Regions from separate parts of the Lysinibacillus sp. NPDC093210 genome, predicted to be linked through region 1. Evidence: riboswitches for the same ligand, from Rfam matches in the RefSeq annotation. Region 1 holds a riboswitch; each other region holds the start of a gene.
What was found. A riboswitch is a leader RNA that binds a small molecule or an ion and turns the genes downstream of it on or off. The one in region 1 is predicted to bind cobalamin.

Region 1 (7,429 bases):
TATCCTTCATGTTTTCCTGCGCGGACATCATTGACATTTATCATTTCAGACTCATCTTTTTGACCTGTAGGGTAGAAGTATAAGTCAAATGCATAGTCATAGTTGCTAGCTCCTTTTAATGACAGTTGAGCATATTCACCTGCGTCCAATTCAATTTTATACCATTTCTTTTCATCTGGTAGCTTGAATTCACCTTTTTCGGTATTCATACTATTTTTATTAAGCACTGTGGCATTATTTAGGCGCTCTTCTTTTGTTTCAGAATAGCGCTTTGGTAGGTTGTTTAAATCGAAGTGCATTGCTTTTAATGGGTCGACGAGGCCATGGCCATAGGTTAGATCGTAGCCTCTTTCACCTAAATCCTTTGCGGTCATTTCGAGTATTGCCTCTATTTCATGAGGCTTTAAAGTGGGATATTTTGATTTTAGTAGGGCTGCTACACCCGCAACTACAGGAGATGCCATTGAAGTCCCACTAAAAGCTGTGAAGGAGGATCCCTTTTTTTGATCATAAACGGTACTATAAATATCTTCTCCTGGCGCAACTAAGTCCACTGATGGTCCATAGTTGGAATAGCTTGATAGCTTATTACGTTCATTTGTAGAACCAACGCTAATGACACCTTCGAAAGAAGCGGGGAAGGAGTATTGATCTGTTGAATCATTGCCTGCGGCAGCTACAATCGTAATGCCTTTATCGATTGCTTTTTTAACGGCTTCCTGTATTAGTGGAGATTCTCCGTAGCCACCGAGACTCATATTAATAACGTCAGCGTTTTGTTCAATAGCATAAAGTATACCTTGCGCAATAACGAAATCATTTGCAGTTTGTTTGCCGTTAAAGACATCTATTGGAAGAATCTTAGCTGTTGGAAAAATACCATGTCCGCCAAGCCCATTATCTTTAGTAGCTGCAATAATGCCTGCTACATGCGTCCCATGTGGATCAGAAAAGGACGTATTGGCAGGTGTAGCTGCATTATATGGTGGAAGCACTTGAGACTTCAATTCTGGATGTTTATAATCAACACCAGAATCGATAACTGCTACTTTGACCTCATGATTTCCTGCTAATGATAAAGCCCTATCAATTTGCAGTAGGTTTAAATGATACATATCCTTCTTCTTTGGATCAACTACATTACTAAAGGATTGGTACTTGTAGCTTGGAGATACACTTTTGACTCCATCTTGCTTGGCATAATAAGAAACAGCCTCTGTTAATGTTACGCCTTTTTTTAGTTGGATTACTTCGTAACCTAATGAAGGAATCGATCGAATTACTTTTGAACCAATTTTACTATGTACGGTCTTAGCAAGACTCGAATGTTTGACGATAATAGTATCGGCACTAATCCATTCGTTTCCTCCTGTTTGATAGTTGAACTGCTTTAACGCTTGCTTTTTGTTGCTAGCGAGCATACTTGTCACCAATTCTGGGTTCTGTGGTGCTTCAGCAAAGGCAGAAGCAGCAGGAACCATTAGTGCAGAACATGCTACGACAGCGATTGATTTCATCACCCAGTTTTTCAATTGTTTTTCCTCCTTGAGTAAATAATGGTATTTCACTATTTATAACGGATGGAGAATAGAAAGGTTTCATACTACAATAAAATTTTTTAGAAATTGTTTGAGAATTGTTTGAGTGCCTGGCACCCGAACAGGCACCGAAACAATTTAGAGCTTTTCGATAAGTCTTTGTAAGTCTTCCTTCGAACGAGGCATCGGCATGCCAACGTCAAATAGCTTTTTGTTTTGTAAGGCGAGTGTTATTTCAAAAACCCAAGGACGTTCAAGATGGGCTTGTTCCAGTAACTTTTCTTGATAGAACAATTCGACAGGATTCCCATCGTAAATGACTTTCCCAGCCTCCATAACAATTATTTGATCCGCCCATTCATAAGCCAAAGCGATATCATGGGTCGCCAATAAAAAAGTTCGGTGCCCATTTTCTAATTTAGCTAAGTAATGTAAAAGTTGTGCAGCATAATAATTGTCTAGTCCAGCAGTCGGTTCATCTAATAGTAATACAGAAGGTTCCATGGCCAGCACACCTGCCATGGCAACACGTTTTTTCTGTCCGACACTTAAAAAATGTATGGGTTTATCAAGTAATGACTCAACCTCTGTTTGTGCTACAGCCCAGGCGATTTTTTCCTCGATTTTTTCTGGAGACCACCCAAGATTTAATGGCCCGAAAGCGATATCTTGCTTTACTGTGCCTGAAAAAAGTTGATTGTCAGCATCTTGAAATACGATGCCGACTTGTTGACGTAATGCTGATAATGCTTTTCTAGAATAGCTAAGCGCTTCGTTGCAAAACGTAATGCTGCCATCGGTCGGTTTTAAAATTCCATTTAGATGCTGAAATAGTGTTGATTTCCCAGCACCATTATGACCTAGTAGGGCGATTTTTTTCCCTTTGGGAATTTGCAATGAAATATCTGTAAGGGCCTCGGTTCCGTCTGCATAGGCATATGATAAATGTTTAAGATCAAAATAAAGCTCTGTCATGAGAAATAACCTCCATATAATACGAGGAATAAAAAAATAAGAACAATTCCAAACCAGTTTTTCTTGCTATAACATACACTGTCTTGCCAATAAACAGATTCGCCACCACGTGCCTGCATCGCATTATTTAGTTCACGACTACGTTGAAACATTTCTGCAAACAATGCTGCAATAAGCATGGAAATCGACCGTAGCCATTGTATAGGCGATTGATAGCCAAGGCGTGATTGTTGAGCAAGATGAATTTTTTGCATGCTATTTAAAAAGATGAAAATAAATCGATACGTTAACTCTACTAATTCTACAAATAAAGCAGGCAGATGCCATTGACGTAAGACGTGACAAATAGATTGGACCGAAGTCGTTAAAATTAAAAAGTATAAACAGCTAATACTGCCTAATACAGAGAAAAAAAGCTGCTGTGCTGTGATCAAGCTTTCATTTCCGATGAAAAAAGTCCAATTACTAAGAGAAAATGCCCAGAAATGTGCTGGAAGGTTACTAGAATTTGGCGCAATTGAAATCAAAATAGATAGTAAACTGGATAGCAGAAAAAATCCTGGTAACAGCAGTAATTTCGCATAATATTGGAAAGGGATTTTTGCGCCTAAAATGATAAAAGCACTCATTACAATAAATGTAATGAGTGAAATAAGTTCATCTCTCACGATAAGCGACAATAGCAGTAACCCCAAGGAAAACGTCATTTTTTCTAACGGATGAACGGACGCTAGTTTATTCATATAAGCATACTTATCAATGAGTAACATCGCTTAACCTTCCTTATGCTTGCCTCGCATATAGCCTACGAAATAGCCAATAAAGCCAGCACCAATCGCGGCTTGTAATACGAATAATAAGCTTTCGATTTCACCACTTGGTGGCTCCCATAAGCTTTCAAACCATGGTTCATATTCTGCATTAATTTCACCGATTGCAGCTTCAGCTTCTCCGTCTGCACCACCGAATTCTGCACCTTTTTGTACAAAAAGAGGGATGATTGCTAGAAGTACAACGACAGCTAGTAGCAGTAAATTCTTTTTCATCCTAATGTGCCTCCTTTGCAGAGAAAACACGTAGTGCCTTTAATTCGCTCACATTGTATTTTTTTAAGAAATTCATAACGATAACTGTTAAAATCCCTTCACTAATTGCTAGAGGGATTTGCGTTAAAGCAAAAATACCTGCAAATTTTGTGAATGAAGCCATAAAGCCTCCTACTTCAGAAGGGAAAGCCAGTGCTAATTGAACTGAAGTGACAACATATGTACCTAAGTCCCCAAGCATCGCTGCAAAAAAGACAGCAATAGAGAATGATAGGCCGATTTTTTGAGAACCTTTAAAGACATAATATGCAATAATTGGTCCTACAATCGCCATTGAGAAAGCATTCGCACCTAAAGTGGTAATACCACCATGCGCTAAAAGTAATGATTGGAATAATAAAACGATTGTTCCAATCACACTCATGGCTAATGGTCCGAAAAGAACTGTACCAAGACCAACACCAGTAGGATGTGAGCAACTTCCTGTTACTGATGGAATTTTCAGTGCCGATAAGACAAATGCAAATGCACCTGATAAGCCTAATATCATTTTCGTTTCAGGATTTTCGTCAATTGTTTTACGAATAGAACGTAATCCTAAAATAATAAATGGAATTGAAATGACCCACCAAAAAATCGCCCATTCAATCGGCAAAAATCCTTCCATGATATGCATAGCAAACGCTCGTTTTGGTACTAGTAAAAAAGCCACTAAGAAATAACTAAGTTTCCAAAAAGAAAATTTCAAAACCTTTCCTCCTCAACAGTAAATTTCGAATGTAGCGTGCGCAATAAAAAAGCACTTCTCCGTTTCGGAAAAAGTGCATAGCTGAAAAAGCAAATCGAATTGTCATTTGCCAAGCCGCACACCTATCCTCGTAGGTTGAAACGATCACGATTTTCTCGGCAGGTCTCCTGGCTTTAGTTCAACATTTTATAGGCCTTCCCGTCCTATGGACAGTGACATTTTCTATAAAATTCCCTAGTACAGTGGCGGGACCGCGCCGGACTTGAACCGGCTTCCCTTTTAAGCGAAATGAATACACTTCGCACCGAAAAAAGATGAAGTTGTGAGTTTTCACGAAGAAGTGTAACATGTTTTTCCAATCAGAAGCTATCCTTTTTTTGTAAAAAGTTTTTGTAAAAAGAATAACAATCTAGAAAATTCAGATAAATGTAAGAAAAAATCGATCAATTTCAATGAAATATTTGTTGAAATTTTATTAAAAATCTAATAAATAAAAAAGAAATGTTGAAAAGTATAAAAATAATAGGCTATGATAGAAACAGTTTTATATTCGTTTTATTAACATTTCATTTCAAAATTTAAATATAAATCCATCATTAAGTGCTCGAAATACTTCGAGATAATAGGGAAATCGGTGTAAACCCGGTACAGCCCCCGCTACTGTAATAGCTGATGAAATCGCAATGCCACTGAAGACTTGGGAAGGCGCGAAAGTAAGAGGAAGCTTAAGTCAGGAAACCTGCTTAATTGATGACATGCAAACTTTTCGGAGGGAGAAGTGAAGCGAGAGCGGATACGTATATATTCGTTTTTATTTTGGCTTCTATAAAACCTTTACTCTTCGATATCGAGTAAAGGTTTTTTTCTTTTTCCTAAAAGAAGAATGAGGGGAGAAAAGCAATGACAACTTGGAATTTAGAGGGCATGAAAACCCATCTTTTTATTTGTAATGGCAGTAGTTGCATGAAAAAAGAGGCTGAGGAAATTACGCTCGCAATTCGAGACGAAATAGAGAAATTAGCACTCGATAAGGAAATACATACGACAAGAACGCGTTGTAATGGCAGATGTAAAGATGCTTGTGTTGTGATCGCGTATCCACAGGGAAATTGGTATCGTGTACCAACAGTTGAGCATGGTAGAACACTTGTACAAGATTTAAACCATGATTCTTTACATAGTGAGCATGTTTTTACACTGACAGAAGGTACGTTGCAACGTACCCCGCAAACAACAGCCATTAAAGGCATCGACAAGGTGAAAGAGGGGTAAAAAATGGCGCAAAAAGGAAAGATTTTTGTTGTAGGCTTTGGACCTGGGGATTTCAAACATATTACGACGCGTGCTGTAGAGGCATTGCAACAAAGTGAATTTATTATCGGGTATAAAACGTATGTGGAGCTCATTCAAGATTTAGTAAGTGCAAAGTCGATTGTTAGTACTGGTATGACTGAAGAAGTGTCACGAGCACAAGAAGCGGTACGTCAAGCGGAGGCCGGAAATATCGTTTCTGTTATTTCGAGTGGTGACTCAGGCGTATACGGGATGGCTGGACTTGTATATGAAGTACTAATTGAGCTTGGTTGGACGGAAGCGACTGGGGTTGAAGTCGAAATAGTACCAGGGATCTCTGCTATTAATTCGTGTGCAAGTTTGCTAGGCGCACCGATTATGCATGATTCTTGCACGATTAGTTTAAGTGATCATTTAACACCTTGGAATTTAATAGCAAAGCGTGTTGAAGCTGCGGCGATGGCTGATTTTGTAATTGCTTTATATAATCCAAAAAGTGGTCGCCGTACACGTCAAATTGTAGAAGCACAACGGATTTTACTAGAATATCGATCACCGGATACACCTGTAGGACTTGTGAAAAGTGCCTACAGAGATCGTCAGGAAATAACGATGACAACTTTAGCAGAGATGCTCGAGCATGATATCGGCATGTTAACTACAGTTATAATTGGAAATTCATCGACATTTTTCTATGACAATAAAATGATTACACCGCGTGGCTATCAGCGCAAATATACACTTGGAGAAGAAAAACAGCCTTTACGACCACATCAGCGTTTAAGAGAAGAAAATGAACCGTGGGCAATGAACCAAGAAACCGGTACTGCACGCCATGACTTTGCTGCAGATCCAAATGCAGGACGTCTGAAAAGTAGTATAGCGATAGCACCTGCGCCTGTATCGGTACCAGAAAAATCATCTTTGGAAATGGCAGCAACTGCACTAGCCATGGTTAAAGGAACAACTGTCACAAAGGCAACAACAAAGATAGTTCAGCAAAAAATGGAGTCGATTTTTGAACTAGCTGTTAGTCCTGGGGTAGCAAATAAATTTTTCACTCCACAGCAAATGATGACGTTAGCTGAAGTTGTGGGAGATGAAGGCACGATGGAATATACACCTGACCATCAAATTCATTTGAAAATCCCAACGACAGACCCAGAAATTATTACTGAAAAGTTAAGAGAAGTAGGCTTTTTACTTGCACCGATTGGCGATGTACTGTCATTAAAGGCTTGTGATTTCTGTTATGGGGAGAAGGCTGATTCAATCCCATATGCAGAGGAAATTCAAGAAAAACTTGGTGGGTTGTCGTTGCCAAAAACGTTAAATATCGGCTTTAATGGCTGTGGCATGGCGTGTTATCGTGCAGTGTTTGACGATATAGGTATTGTCTACCGGAAAAGTAAATTTGATGTTTTTATCGGTGCGAAACCAGTAGGTCGTACAGCACATGCGGCACAGCCGGTCGTAGAGGGACTAGAGCCAGAACAGCTTATTCCGCTTATTACAGACATTATTGAGGAATATAAGGCAAATGCACATCCAAATGAACGCTTATTTAAGTACTTCAAACGGGTGAAAAAAATATTGCATTTTACGTATCAAGATATGTCGTCAAAAATAAAAGTAGAGCCAGCTCCGTGCGGCGACTAGTGAGGAGAGAAAAGATGAAAGCAATTTTATTTGTCGGCCATGGTAGCCGTTTAGCAGCAGGAAATGACGAGGTACGAACGTTTATAGAGCAAATGACACCACGTATCGATGAAAGCTTTTTAGTAGAAACATGTTTTTTAGAATTTGCCTCTCCAAACATTGAAGATGGT
Region 2 (7,429 bases), on a different contig from region 1:
CAGTCCCTGCCGTTGCTGATAATACGCCACTAATTACTTTCAATAATGTTGATTTGCCACTTCCATTTGGCCCTAAAATGCCAAGAACTTTCCCCTTTTCTACCGTAAAACTTACATCCTTAACGATTGGTACGTCCTCATAGCCACCTGATAGATGTTCAACGATAATCATACACGTACCCCCTTGCTTCTACGCTGCTTATAAAAAATATAAGAAAAGACAGGTGCACCAATAAATGCAGTAATAACACCTATCGGTAGCTCACGTGGGATAATTATCGTACGCGCCACTAAATCGCAAATGATAAGTAATGTTGCACCATTCAAAAAAGATAACGGCAATAAATGACGATGATCTGAACCCCAAATCATACGAGTCATATGCGGCACAACTAAGCCGACAAAGCCGATTGTTCCTGAAACAGCAACTGCCGCCCCAGTAAGCATAGAGCCTCCTACTAAAATTAAATATTTGCTACGCTTTACATTGACACCTAAATGCTTTGCTCGTTCCTCTCCATATAGCAGAACATTTAGCTCGCGTCTTTGCGTCCATAAAATAATAGAGCCAATGACCACAAATGGGGTAATCATTTGTACATACGGCCATCCTCGCATCGAGACTGAGCCTAGTAACCAGCCAATCACTTGTCGAAGTTCTTCACCTGATAACGCTATCATTAGTGAAATGAGCGAGCCTAAAAATGAACTAAAAATAACTCCCGTTAAAATAAGTGTCTCCATTTTCAGAGAACGGTCTACTATTCTGGCAAAGCTCATCACAGCTACCATCGTTAGTACAGCCCCTATCATACTGAGCGTTGGCAATGCATACAAACCGACAACTGGTATAGAGATGCCGAAAAATAATGTCATGACAGCACCGACTGACGCTCCTGAAGATACACCAAGCGTATACGGATCTGCTAACGGGTTTTTTAACAATCCTTGAAAGGCTGCCCCTGCAATCGCCAACGATGCACCTACAAGACCTGCGAGCAATACTCGCGGCAAACGAATTTTCCATAAAATATTGGCAGCAGTTTCATCTGCCGCTTTATTCCAAAAAACTTCTAACGGAATATGAACCGAGCCTATTGATACGCCACACCAGATGCTAACGATAAGTAACGTAATGGCTGTTACATAGGCAAAAACTGTTTTACTCACTCAAAAGCCTCAGGATAGATGGCTTTCGCTAACTCTTCAAGCCCATCAGCTAACCGCGGGCCCTGACGACTTGTCGTATTTTCATCTACTTGCACAATAGTCTTATTTTTTACAGCCGTAATTGTCTCAAAGCCTGCACGTTGTGGAATTTTCGTTAAAATATCGGGCACATAATTATAAGTGACCACGATGACATCTGGATTTTTTGTAATAATTTGTTCTGCATCAATTTTGAACCAACCGTCCGTATCAGCTGCGATATTTTCAGCATGTATCATTTCTAGCATCTCCTGCATAAACGTGTCCTTGCCAGGTGTGTAGATTTCTGGTTCATCTGATGTTTCTACAAAGACTTTTTTCGGCTTTACGTCCTGTAATTTTGCTTGGACTTCCTCAACCTTTGCTTTCATATTGACAATAATTTTTTCTGCCTCTGGTAGCTTACCAGTGGCGCGACCTAATTGCTCGATCGTCGTATATGTCTCATTAAAATCACTAGCGTTTGTCACAACAAATACTTTAACACCCGCTGCTGCCAACTGATCCATCGCTCCCCCTAAAGAAGCTATACCTGATTCATGTGCAAAAACGATATCTGGCTGTAAAGCAATAATTTTTTCTATATTAAATTCCATACTGCCGACCTTTTCCTTGTCAGCAACCTCTGGTGGATAATCATCATAATCATTTACACCGACGATTTTATCATTTAAGCCAAGTCCAAATAATATTTCTGTGTTACTTGGAATAAGAGAAATTATTTTCTCTGGCGGTGCTTCTAGTACAATATCTTTGCCAGTAGCATCTGTTATTGTTAGCGGGAACGTTGCTTCTTCTAGCTGTTTTGTATCCTGCTGGTCCTGCTGCTCTGTTGTTGTTTTGTCGTTTTTCGGCTCTTCTCCACATGCTGCTAGAATGCCCATTGCTAAAAATGCTGATAACCCTATTTTCCAATACTTTTTCATTGTGAGACCTCCTTAGATTGTATGTGCATTTTTCAGCTCTGTTCACTTGATTGATCGATAGAATGTTGGCAACTTATTGCCTTTATGTTCAATTATTTATCGTCAGTAGCTTTCCAAAACAAAAAAACCCCCTCGTCATCATAACGAGAGGCGGTGCTTGCACAAAAAAACCACCATCCTATCCTCGTAGGCTGCAATGTATCGTTCTATAAAGGCAGGTCTCCTGGCTCGTGCTCCAAATGCTTTTTCATGCCTTCCCAAAAAAATTCAGTGGCATAGATTGAAAAAACTCACACTTACAGTGGCGGGACCGCATCGGAATTACACCGATTTCCCTTTTCACTTTACTTTAGTAAAGAACCTTTATAATATTCAGTTGATTTTATTATACATGAAAATAGAAATAGATAACGATAAAAAAAGAGACCCTGTATTAGCGTCTCTTTTTTATGATCGTTGATTTCCGCTGTGTGCGGACCCTATACGCTTCAATCAATTAGTATAATGCTTTGGGTGGCTGGCACTTCATAGAACCTAACATAATGTCGACTCCTAAATCAGAAAAATCCACTTCGCTTTCCGAGGACACACACTTAAGCCACAACCCTCGCTGTCGCGCGGTTTGTTGAGGCTTACATTGCATACGTTCCCGCAGGAGTCTACGTATATTTTTACTAATAACAAAATTTTCGAAATTGTTTGTGTGCCTGGCACCCGCTACATAATTTCCGAAAAATATTGCACAGTTTTCATCGGTGCGCCTATTTCGCGTAATGCCCATGTATCTTCTAAATAAATCTCTGCTAGCTTTTCATACTTGCCGCCAAATTTGACTGCCCATTCGACTGCCACTACACTTTCATATAAATGGGCCATTTTTTCGGCTACTTCCTTTGCCTCGTACGACTTCGTAGCCTCATCCAAACGACTAAAGACTTGCAATGTTGCTTCGATATTCTTCAGTTGCTCGCCTACAATTTGTACTAATGAACGATCAGTTAACTTCGTCAATCGCTCGCGCATTACATGGACAAATAATTCATGGGCATTAAATTTATCTACTAAGCGAATAAGCTCAAGTGCTAAAATGTTAGCCGTACCTTCCCACACCGTAAGTACTTGAGCATCTCTAAGTAAACGTGGTGTTACAAAATCTTCGATATAACCGTTTCCTCCATGCAATTCAATTGCTTCGCTTGCGTAATGTACCGCCTGTTCAGCCGTTTCTTTTTTCATGATGGCGATATTCAAACGATTAAGAATGATGTCCTGCTCATTCCCCTGACCACTCGTTACCTTGTCATATAATTGAATAAGATCAAAAACAGTAGCTACCTCTACATGTAACTTAGCAGCATATTTCCCTAATGTATCCTGAATCATTGGGTATTGAATTAAAGGTTGCCCGAACGCATTACGATTTGTTACATAATGCTTCGCCTCTAAATAGCCTCGACGCATAATACCAATGGAAGCAACGGCGTTACAAATTCGAGATAAATTAAGAGCCTCTAACATATAATAAATTCCTTTATTTGGCTCTCCAACGACATACGCAAGTGCACCATCGAATTCCACCTCACCTGATGGCACCGCTCTGACTCCGAGCTTATCCTTTAAACGTCGAATGCGAAGGTGGTTAACTTTGCCGTCATCTTGACGCCAAGGTACTGCAAATAATGTTAAACCTTTCGAACCTGCTGAAGCGCCTTCAATACGTGCTAATACCATTGCCACACCACACATTCCAACGTTGGATGCAAAGTACTTCTCTCCATACAAACGATAATGACTGCCATCCTGTACAGCCTCTACAACATTTGCGCCAACATCTGAGCCTCCTTGCCGCTCCGTTAAAAATGTTGCTCCCTCATATAGCTCTGTATCCCCTGTTGCACAAACATGTGGTAAAAACCTGTCCTTCAACTCATCACTCGCATAATGATCTAGCAAATAAGCTGTTGCCATCGTTAAGGTAACTGGACAATAGAAGCCAGGCTCTGCATGTGACAGTAAATAGCCTTGCGCAAAGCTATACACATAATTCCCCCTTCTACCTAACTGTGGAATTTCCTTATGCACATAGCCAACAATCCCAGTGTTATAAGTTTCTTCAATCGTTTTTTTGTAGCCTTCATTGACCCAAATTTCCGATATGTCCTCACCATAAGCATTATAGCGTTGCAGTTTGGGCTCTCCCTCTCTGTCCGTATGCTTCGCTCTCACGTCGATGTCATTTGCACAAAGCTCGCCGAAATCCTTTAACTCTCGCTGAGCATAGACTAGAAGTTCTTTATCTAGCATCATTTCTAATAGTTTGTGTAGTGTCTCATCCTCTGTGAAAAAGTTAGTTGTCCGATTTGCATCTTGCTGTAACACTTTCATATTTATCTCACCTCTTGTTCCTTCAACGATTGTTTTAATATTTTTCCAGACGCATTTCTTGGTAGCGCTTCCACTCGTTCAAATAAGCGTGGAATTTTATATTTTGCTAGATGCTCCTCTAAATACGCTTTTAGTGCACTATCATTGATCTCTGCCTTTGCAGCATACACTGCTTTTACGGTTTCTCCCCATTGCGGGTGAGGGACACCAATAACAGCCACCTCAAAAACCCCTTCATAGCTTAAAAGAAAATCTTCAATCTCTTTCGGATAAATATTGACACCGCCTGAAATAATAACATCCTTTTTGCGATCTACAATCCAAATATAGCCGTCTTCATCTTTCCGAGCTAAATCTCCTGTTTTCAGCCATCCATCTATAAATGCTGCCTTTGTTGCTACTTCATCCCTGTAATATCCCATCATATTGCCTTCTCCGAATAACACAACCTCGCCCACTTCATTCACTCCGACATCTTCCCCGTTGTCGTTAATAATACGAAGCTCCGTCCCCAGAGGAGCACGCTGCCCGATACTCCCCGCCTTTGCTTTATGCTCTTGTCCGAACAATAAGGAACCACTTGGCCCAGCCTCTGTTAATCCATAAACACATGTTAGATTTTCTGTTCGGAAAGCTTTTTGTATATGGCAAATTTCATTTTGTGATAAAGGTGCACCTCCGTAAACCCACCATTTCATCGAAGATAAATCCGCTGTTTGCAATCTCTTTGTTTGGGCAGTTAATAAATAGGCAACCGGAGCCCCAAAAAAATGCGTCGTTTTTTCTTGTTCAATCGAATCTATCAATAAATCTGGTGTGAATGTTGGCGTTAATACATTCGTTGAGCCAACAAGTACGCCAGCCATTAAAAATAAATGCAATGGTGCTGAATGCGTTAACGGCATCATAAGGAGAATGCGACTTGTAGGCTTTACTTCCATTTCTACTGCAATCATCTGGGCCACAGTTAAAATATTACGATAGCTAAACAGTACGCCCTTCGGTTTTCCTGTTGTGCCTGATGTATATAAAATCGTCGATGCATCGTCTTCATTTAACTGACAATCAATTGGTTGTGTACTGGCATGTTGTATTAGCGTCTCATAATGAAGCCACCCTGCCTCCACCTGTCCTGTTTTAATTTTCAACGGCACGACATTGATATGCTCGACCGCAGCAAAAATAGCCTCATGCACTAAAATAGCTTTAGCCTCTGCATGCTGTGCAACATATTCAACCTCCTGCAATGTAAATTTGGCATTTACGGGAACGACAATTGCACCAATGCGTTGAATCGCAAAATAGCTAACAACAAACTCTACAATATTTGGCATAAAAATAATTACTTTATCGTCTGGACGAATACCCAGTTCTATCAAAGCATGACCGAGTCGAGTCACTTGCTCATCTAATTCACGATAAGTCACTCTTCTTCCATGACAAACAACAGCTTCTTTTCCAGCATACTTTCGGGCATTTCGTGCTAACAAATTTGAACTATTCATCGTGCATCTCTCCCTTTAAAGTTAATAATTTCTCACTAAACATGCCATGTAATTGCAGTAATTCATTTTTCATTTGTGTAAGCTCGGCTATTTTACTATCAATTTCTTGAATTTTTTGATCTCCATATGCCACAGTACGTTCCAGTTGTTGTATTCCTGAACGATCAAAATCAAAAAGCAACACCATTTCCTTGATTTCTTCTAATGAGAAACCATAACGCTTCCCCCTAAAAATAAGCTTGAGCTTCGCCATTTCTTTTTTTGAGAAGGTGCGTTGATTAGTAGCCGAACGATGAGGACATAGAAGCCCAAGCTCCTCGTAATAACGAATGGTACGTGTAGACACATTAAATTGCTTCGCTACCTCCTGAATCGTTTTCACGTCAGCTCCTCCTTCACAATTTTCATCAGTATATCATTAACGTTAACGTAAACTTCAACAGAAAATTAGAAATAAACAGAAAAATTAACACACAAAGAAGATAAAAGTGTCAGGCACTCAAACAATTCAGAATTTTGACGTTAAAATATCTTTAATTTCTAAGTAAAAATCTGCGTAGACTCCTGCGGGAACACACATAACGTAAGACACAACAAACCACGCGTAGTGAGGGTTGTGGCTTACGTCGTGCCTACGGGGTTTTTACGATTTTAGAAATGAATTTTATGGTAGGTGTCTAGATGAAGTGTAGATGAAGTGTCAGGCACTCAAACAATTTTATGTTGGCGTGATGCACGGAACACGTCACCGAAAAAAACCCCGACACGCGATTGTGTCGGGGTGATAAAAATCATATTACATTTTTTCTGGTGCAGATACGCCGATTAGACGTAAGGCGTTAGCAATAGTAGTACGTACAGCCGTAATAAGTGCTAAACGTGCTTCTGTTAGCTCTTTATTCGAAGCATCTAATACTTTTTCAGCGTTATAGAAGCTATGGAACGCAGCTGCTGTATCTTGAATATAGTTTGCGATACGGTGCGGTGTACGGTGTTTTGCTGCATCCGCCACTACTTTCGGGAAATCACCAATTTTTTTCAATAAATCAATTTCTTTTTCAGCAGTTAACAGACTTAAGTTAGCTGTTGATGTAGCAAAGCCTTGTTCAGTTGCTGAACGTAAAATTGAAGAAATACGCGCATGCGCATATTGAGCATAATATACTGGGTTTTCATTTGATTGTGATACCGCAAGATCAAGGTCAAAGTCCATATGCGAATCACCAGCTGTTTTCACGAAGAAGTAACGCACTGCATCTAATCCAACTTCTTCAACAAGCTCACGCATCGTTACGGCATTTCCAGTACGTTTCGACATTTTAAATTTCTCGCCGTCTTTATATAACTGAACCATCTGAATAACTTCTACTTCAAGTGTGTCACGGTCATAACCAAGTGCTTGAA
Region 3 (7,429 bases), on a different contig from region 1:
GCCCTTGCAGAGGTTGGTATTGTAACAGGTGTAAATGCCACAACATTTAACCCAAATGCAAACATTACACGTCAGCAAGCAGCGGCAATGATATTACGTATGCTTGAATATAAGGGCTACAAAGTAACAGTTGATGAAAATGCTTTATCGTACAAAGATGCTAATAAAGTATTTGACTACGCGAAGCAAGCAGTATCAGAATTACAAGCACTTGATATTATGACGGGCTCTAATGATTATTTAAACCCACAAAGTAATTTAACACGTGCTCAAATGGCGAAGATTTTAAAACGATCTTTACAATTAGTTAATTTAATTGATTAATTTTTAAGTAAGAAACTATTACTATCCCATAAACTTTTTCCGAAAACTAGATGAGGCATCTATACTTCGTGCTCCTATGATGTATTCATCTCGCACAATTGCTGCAGAATCCTCATCCAATAAAAAAATGCAATTCAATTTTAACTTGAATTGCATTTTTTAAACGATTAAAAGCCTAGTTTTATTGAGTTTGGAAGCGACCTAATAAAGTACACTTAAATTCAACTGAGTACTTTTTTAATTTAATTTATGTAAAAATAAGGAAGTATGTAGTTGTTTATTTTCAACCGAGAAGGGGACGTGTTCTAAATTTAAAATTTGGCCAATAAGATAGCTTGCTAAAGTAGAAAAACGCCTAATTTAATTTAGCTGTCAAAACTGTTGTTTATGAGGAAAGACCCACAATAATTTATTGTGGGTGGATTTATAAGAGAATTTTAAAAGCGTTCTTAAACGAATTGAGTTAGAGTGTTAGCCTGTAAACTCGATGAAAAAACGTCTGAGAACGTATAGTTATTATTCTTGTATTTATACTGATATGTGTAATGGTAATCTTGAAGATTAAAGTTGTGATTGGTGCATCTTCAGACTTTTAAGAAATCCATGTACTGAAATTACTTTACTAAAGTTGCAGCAATTTCAGAAATAACAATTCGATTATCTATTATTGGTGATGCTTCGCTGCTTTCTTTGTTACCAATCTCTTCACGTCGGTGTAAATTTTTAAAGTCATCAGATTCGCGCCAAGCTTTGAATTGCTCGACTGTATCCCAGAACATCATAACGTTCATTTCATCGTGATCTTCTGGTTCAGAGCAAACGTTCACTTCAACTTTATTAAAGCCTTCCCAGTTCAATAAAGTTTTATCAGATATAAATAATGGTGCCATTTTATTCGCAAAGCCTTTTTTTACTAAAAAGCGGTTAGTAACTGTAATCATATTTATGACCCCTTTATAATAGTTTTAATTGATATTGATTTTCATTATCAATTAAAACATACATTAATTGGCTGTGCAATAAAAAAATTAAAAAAACAACATTAAAAACGTTTATTGACAATTATTATTATTTAAAATAGAATCATAAACAACCGTATGAGAATGATTATCAATTTCATTTCAATTTTAAATAAAAAGAAAAGGTTGGTAGTTAACATGAAGAATTTTAAATTTCTATTAGTAGGTGCGTTAGCATTAACATTAGCAGCATGTGGAGAAGAAAATAAACAAGCCGATGGGAATGCTTCAACAGATAAAGTAGAAATGGAACAACAAGTTGAAACAGGGGGGACGGTAACATTAATAGATGACCTTGGAAATAAGCATGAATTTGCAGAAATGCCAGCTTCAGTTGCAACGTTACATCGAGGAGTACTGGATATTTTGCTTGCGTTAGGTGCAAACGTTACTGGTCGACCAACGATTTCTTCTGATATGAAGGCAGAAGTAAAAGCGATTCAAGAAATAGGTAACCCGCATGAACCATCATTTGAGCAGATTGCTGCATTGAATGCGGAAGTGCTGATTGTACCACCTAACTTCCAGCAGTTTGCTACAACGGTAGAAGCAACAGGTACGAAAATAGTCTACTCTACTATGAATTCAATTGATGATATTAAAAATACGATTAAAAAATATGGAGCGTTGTTTAATAACATAGCAACAGCAGAAAAGTTAGTGGCACAAATTGATGAGAAAATTGCACAAGGCGCTACACAAACAACGTTAGATGCGCTAATTGTTTATGGAGCACCAGGTACATATTTAGCCGCATTGGATAATTCTTTATACGGAGATATATTAAAGAATGCAGGTGGTAAAAATATCGCAGCCGATTTACCAGCGACAGATAAATTTCCAACTTACGCGAATTTAAGTGTTGAGAAAATTGTTGAACGTAACCCAAAAGTAATTATGCTGATTACGCACGCGAACCCAGCGACAGTAAAAGAAGGATTTGAAAAACAATTGAAAGAAAATGCTGCCTGGAAAAATTTAGATGCAGTGAAAAATAATCAGATTATCATTTTACCTGCAGATTTGTTTGACAATCCAGGCACACAAGTCATAGAAGCCATTGACTATATGCGAGACGCTTTAAAGACAGCTGAAGAAGCAGCTTAATCATTTTTTATAGTGGGGAAATTGCGATGATAATAGAAGAGGAAAAATATGCACACCCTCTTGCTAAAAAACGAAGAATGGCATTAATTATATTACCAATCCTTTTGGTCATAGTAAGTGTTGGTAGCCTTATGATCGGGCAAGTTTCGTTTTCGGTAAGTGAAGTGTTTAATGGGATTTTTAGTTCGGAAGATACGATGGCAAGACGAATCGTGTGGGAAATCCGTATGCCCCGTATACTAACGGGTATGATTATAGGCGTTTGTTTGGCTATTGCAGGTTCGATTTTACAAGGTGTCATGCAAAATCCATTAGCTGATCCAGGGGTTATTGGAATTACTTCCGGCGCTGGAATTATGGCGGTGGCAGTAATGGTTGTTTTTCCTGGCTATATTATATATTTACCTATTGCAGCTTTTTTAGGTGCTTTTGTCGCCGCAATGATCGTGTATTCTTTATCGGTGAAAAAGGGTGGTACATCCCCAATGCGAATTATTTTAGTAGGGGTAGCCATTAATGCCCTTTGTGGTGCAGGAACAAATGCACTAATGATTTTGTATAGCGATCGTGTACAATCCGTCCTACCATGGTTGTCTGGTGGTTTGACAGGTGTTGGATGGGTGCAATTTAACATGATTATTTACTATGTTCTTGTAGCAATTATATTATCAATTTATGCAATTAAACATATTCGTATTATGCGTCTAGGAGATGAAATGGCAAGCCTTTTAGGGCACAATGTTGAACGAAGTCGATTCTTTTTAATTGCATTAAGTACGTTATTAGCAGGGATAGCAGTAAGTGTTGCCGGATTAATTGGGTTTGTAGGTTTGGTTGTACCGCATATTTTACGACTAATTATCGGTGGAGATCATAAGTATTTACTACCTACTTCAGCTCTAGCTGGTGGCTTACTTGTTGTTTTCGCTGATACAATTGCGAGAACAGTATTTGATCCTATTGAGTTTCCTGTTGGCATTTTACTAGCATTCATTGGTGGGCCGTATTTCCTTTATTTAATTCATAGAAAGGGGAATTCCATTGCTACGAACTGAGCACATTCAATATCAACATGAGTTCACCAAGTTCCAGTTAGATGATATTACCTTGAAGATCAATGAAGGAGAAATTGTTAGTTTAATAGGTCCGAATGGCTCGGGGAAATCAACATTATTACGTGTGATTTCACGTCTTTTAAAACCGAATAATGGTACAGTATTTTTGGATGAACGAAACATTCATGAAATGAAGTCGAAAGAAGTGGCTAAAACACTAACGATGCTCCCGCAAATGAATAGTCATCAATTAGATTTAACAGTGCGCGAGTTAGTGGAGTTTGGGCGTCATCCGCATAGCGGAGGGAAGACGGTCCTGTCAAAAGAGGATAAAGAAATCGTCGATTGGGCGATTGATGTAACTGGATTGCAAGACTTGCAAAATCGGGTACTACCTTCGATGTCTGGAGGTGAACGGCAACGTGCTTGGATTGCAATGACTGTAGCACAGCATCCTAAAGTGTTGTTGCTAGATGAGCCAACAACATATCTAGATATTGCACACCAATTAGAAGTGATGGAGCTTGTAAAAGAGTTAAATCATAAATACAATATGACCGTTATCATGGTGTTACATGATATTAACCAAGCTGCACAAAATAGCGAACGTCTGATTGTCCTAAAGAAAGGAAAAATACATTACGACGATTCACCACATTGTGTATTATGTAAAGAAATGTTTCAAACAATTTTTGAAATTGATGCTGAAATTTATATGCAAGATGGAAATCCAATCTTTACGCCGTTAAAATTGTGCTCAAGTCCCTGTAAATGATGGTAGCCCATGTTTGTGATAGAAATATGCAGCAACTACAACACACATAAAAATTAACTTATTATAATGAAGAAAAGGAGATTTTAAATATGATTGGTATAATTTATTACGCTTATGGCGCCCCAAAATCTTTAGACGATGTAACACCTTATTTTACACATATAATGAAAGGTAAAACACCACCACCTCATGTGATTGAAAACGTTACGGCACAATTTAAAAAATTAGGTGGTATTGATCCATTAGCAGCAAATACGGGACGTATTGCTAAAGGGCTGGAGCATGCTTTACAGCATCGCTTAACACAGCCTGTAAAAGTATATAACGCATACAAACATACAGAACCTTATATTCCGGATGTTGTTAACACAATGCTTGCAGATGGGATCACAACTTTTATTACGCTACCTGTGAATCCGATTATGTCTACAGGTGCTGCTGCGTTTCATGATGAAGTTAGTTCGTTATTAGCTTCTCATGACGTTAAGGTCATTCATGCGAAAAATTGGCATTTAAATGATGAATTACTTGCTGTATATAAAGATCGTGTTCAACGTGCATTTGAATGGATTCCTGTTGAAAAACGAGCACAGACGCATGTTTTATATACAGTCCATAGTCAGCCAATTGATCCCGAAAAAAACGAAAACTACGTACGCCAGTTTTCTGAATTAGCCGAAGCCATTTCAAAAACAGTTCAAATTGATAACTGGCATATTACATATCGAAGTGGTCATGGGAAAGGTGACTGGCTAGGTCCTAATGTAAAAGATTGTATAAATACACTACATGAAGAAGGAGCGCAAGGCTTCGTCACATGTGAACTTCTTTCGCTATCAGCGGATATTGAGTCCTATTTTGAAGTCGGATATGAATGTCATAGATTGTGTGAGGAACTTCAAGTTGAGTTTGCTCAATCGGAGTTTCCAGGTGATAGCTATGATACCATTCAAGCTTTAGCTGCAATTGTCGAATCATTTATTCCAGCTCATAACTGAGCTAGTTGGTACCTTTACATGTAGACATTCTTAAATTATATTGCCATCTGATGTCGAGTTTTCATTGATGTCAGATGGCTATTCGTTTTTAATCAGAAAAGCAAACGAGTATAGAAGAACAAAGACAGGTTGGATTGCTACAAAATTATTATAAATGAAATCTAACAAATGGCAGATTCAATTTAATATCTTTTTTCTGAATAAAGTAAAAGAAATGTATGGTAGTAATAGGGCTTACGATAGTGGCTAAAATGGTTTAACAGATATAAACTTATATTAAGAAGTTTATATTAAATTTCATCTTCAGTTTAAAATAGGCTGCAGTAGGTAGCATAATAATTCCTTGCGATTCTATGAAAAATCTCCATGAAAAACAAGCTATAATTCTTTGGAACTACTGACTATATTGTTTATGGTGCTTAACTAGCTAGTCGTTTTCATTTATTAACAGTTTGTTCTTCCTAAAGAATATAATGAAAAGTTACACTATAAAGAATTCACTTTTCTGGATTTACTTTTTACTAGAAGGATGGTACACTTAATTGTGTTCAATAACAATATATTGTGTTCGTTTTATGTAGGTACTACTATATGTAGTTTAATAGGGAAGTTCGGTATATCCGACGCTGTCCCCGCAACTGTTAAGCTGACGATGATTTAATCCACTGTGCATTGGTATGGGAAGGATATCAGAGAATGAAGCAAAGCCAGGAGACCTGCCTATAATAAAACAAATCAACCTTTCTTCGGGGAATAAGAAATGGGGACGTGACTATTATTTTGCTTTTTTACGTTTCTAACTTAGGCTGTCTCTCCCGAGAGATAGCCTTTTTATATTATGAAAAGAGGGAATTTAAAATGAAACTTTATACTAAAACTATATGCCCAAAATGTCTTTGGGTCAAATCGGAATTACAACGTGCAGGACTTGAGGCAGAAATTGTGAATATTGATCATGACGAACAAGCAAAGCAAAAAATTATGGACGCAGGCTTTTTAAGTGTGCCTGTTCTTGAAGTAAATGACACATTTATAGGAGATGTTAAAGAAATCGTTTCTCAAATTGAGATGATTGCAATATGATCGTTTATGCCAGTCGTACAGGTAATGTGCGAAGTATTGTTACTAAATTAGATGGAGAATCAATTGAAATATATGATGGATTATTGTTGACTGAGCCCTATCTTTTAATAACATACACAGACGGCTTAGGTGATATTCCTGCAAAAGTAGCCCGCTTTTTAGAGCAAAACAGGGAATTTTGCAAGGGAGTAGCTGTTAGTGGTAATAGTAACTTTGGGCACCATGTATTTGGCGGAGCTGGTGAGAAAATTGCAGAAGCCTATCAGGTCCCGCTAGTATGTAAATTAGATTTACGTGGATATCAGGCTGATTATGATGTTATACAAATGTTTTATGAAACGAGGGTGAAGGGATGAAAACATATTTAAAGCTTAATAATGAGGTGCTTAATCGCTATAGCACGACAGGTCAATTAGAGCTTGAAAAGGACCGTGAAGCAACACGCCGTTATTTTTTAGAATATGTAAATGTACGTCTACGTTATTTTATTGATATTGAAGAAAAGATTCGCTATTTAGTTGAAGAGGGTTACTATGAGAAACAATTTATCGACATGTATGATATAGATTTTATTAAACATCTATACAAAAAAGCATACGATTACAATTTCCGCTTCCCTTCTTTTATGAGTGCGAGTAAATTTTATGATAGCTACGCAATGAAAAGTCGTGACGGAGAAGAAATTTTAGAAAAATATGAGGATCGTATTGTTATTATTGCTTTATATTTAGCACAAGGGAACACTGTCTTAGCAGAACGTTCGGTTGAGGCAATGATGGAAGCGTACCAACCAGCCACGCCAACCGCTTTAAATAGTGGGAAAAAAGCACGTGGCGAATTAGTGAGCTGCTTTAAACTATCAATGGACGATTCAATGAATAGTATTGCTGAAAATATTGGTTATTGTTTGGAGCTATCACGCCTTGGCGGTGGAGTGGGGGTAAACTTAACAGATTTACGTCCATTAGGTGACCCAATTAAAGAAATTTTAAATCGTGCAAGTGGTGTTATCCCGGTTGCTAAACTTTTAGAAAATTCTTTTAGCTATTCGAATCAGCTTGGACAACG

Region 2: another riboswitch for cobalamin. It lies ahead of ACIP9C_RS11830 (ABC transporter substrate-binding protein); the one in region 1 lies ahead of ACIP9C_RS10040 (energy-coupling factor ABC transporter permease).
Region 3: another riboswitch for cobalamin. It lies ahead of ACIP9C_RS03030 (glutaredoxin family protein); the one in region 1 lies ahead of ACIP9C_RS10040 (energy-coupling factor ABC transporter permease).

What each region holds. Positions count from the first base shown of each region.
Region 1 covers NZ_JBIVOE010000003.1:165,910-173,338, reverse strand. Annotated here, with positions in the region: gene ACIP9C_RS10060 (S8 family peptidase) at 1-1,532, opposite strand, end outside; gene ACIP9C_RS10055 (energy-coupling factor ABC transporter ATP-binding protein) at 1,677-2,513, opposite strand; gene cbiQ (cobalt ECF transporter T component CbiQ) at 2,510-3,283, opposite strand; gene ACIP9C_RS10045 (energy-coupling factor ABC transporter substrate-binding protein) at 3,287-3,559, opposite strand; gene ACIP9C_RS10040 (energy-coupling factor ABC transporter permease) at 3,561-4,307, opposite strand; cobalamin riboswitch at 4,448-4,631, opposite strand; cobalamin riboswitch at 4,889-5,068, shown strand; gene ACIP9C_RS10035 ((2Fe-2S) ferredoxin domain-containing protein) at 5,208-5,579, shown strand; gene cobJ (precorrin-3B C(17)-methyltransferase) at 5,583-7,259, shown strand; gene ACIP9C_RS10025 (sirohydrochlorin chelatase) at 7,274-7,429, shown strand, end outside.
Region 2 covers NZ_JBIVOE010000004.1:78,758-86,186, forward strand. Annotated here, with positions in the region: gene ACIP9C_RS11820 (adenosylcobinamide amidohydrolase) at 1-172, opposite strand, end outside; gene ACIP9C_RS11825 (FecCD family ABC transporter permease) at 169-1,170, opposite strand; gene ACIP9C_RS11830 (ABC transporter substrate-binding protein) at 1,167-2,135, opposite strand; cobalamin riboswitch at 2,332-2,515, opposite strand; gene ACIP9C_RS11835 (acyl-CoA dehydrogenase family protein) at 2,853-4,520, opposite strand; gene ACIP9C_RS11840 (class I adenylate-forming enzyme family protein) at 4,523-6,025, opposite strand; gene ACIP9C_RS11845 (MerR family transcriptional regulator) at 6,018-6,407, opposite strand; gene argS (arginine--tRNA ligase) at 6,822-7,429, opposite strand, start outside.
Region 3 covers NZ_JBIVOE010000001.1:610,741-618,169, reverse strand. Annotated here, with positions in the region: gene ACIP9C_RS03060 (NEAT domain-containing protein) at 1-324, shown strand, start outside; gene ACIP9C_RS03055 (antibiotic biosynthesis monooxygenase) at 939-1,265, opposite strand; gene ACIP9C_RS03050 (ABC transporter substrate-binding protein) at 1,482-2,450, shown strand; gene ACIP9C_RS03045 (FecCD family ABC transporter permease) at 2,477-3,505, shown strand; gene ACIP9C_RS03040 (ABC transporter ATP-binding protein) at 3,492-4,280, shown strand; gene ACIP9C_RS03035 (ferrochelatase) at 4,370-5,278, shown strand; cobalamin riboswitch at 5,841-6,016, shown strand; gene ACIP9C_RS03030 (glutaredoxin family protein) at 6,137-6,361, shown strand; gene nrdI (class Ib ribonucleoside-diphosphate reductase assembly flavoprotein NrdI) at 6,358-6,717, shown strand; gene nrdE (class 1b ribonucleoside-diphosphate reductase subunit alpha) at 6,714-7,429, shown strand, end outside.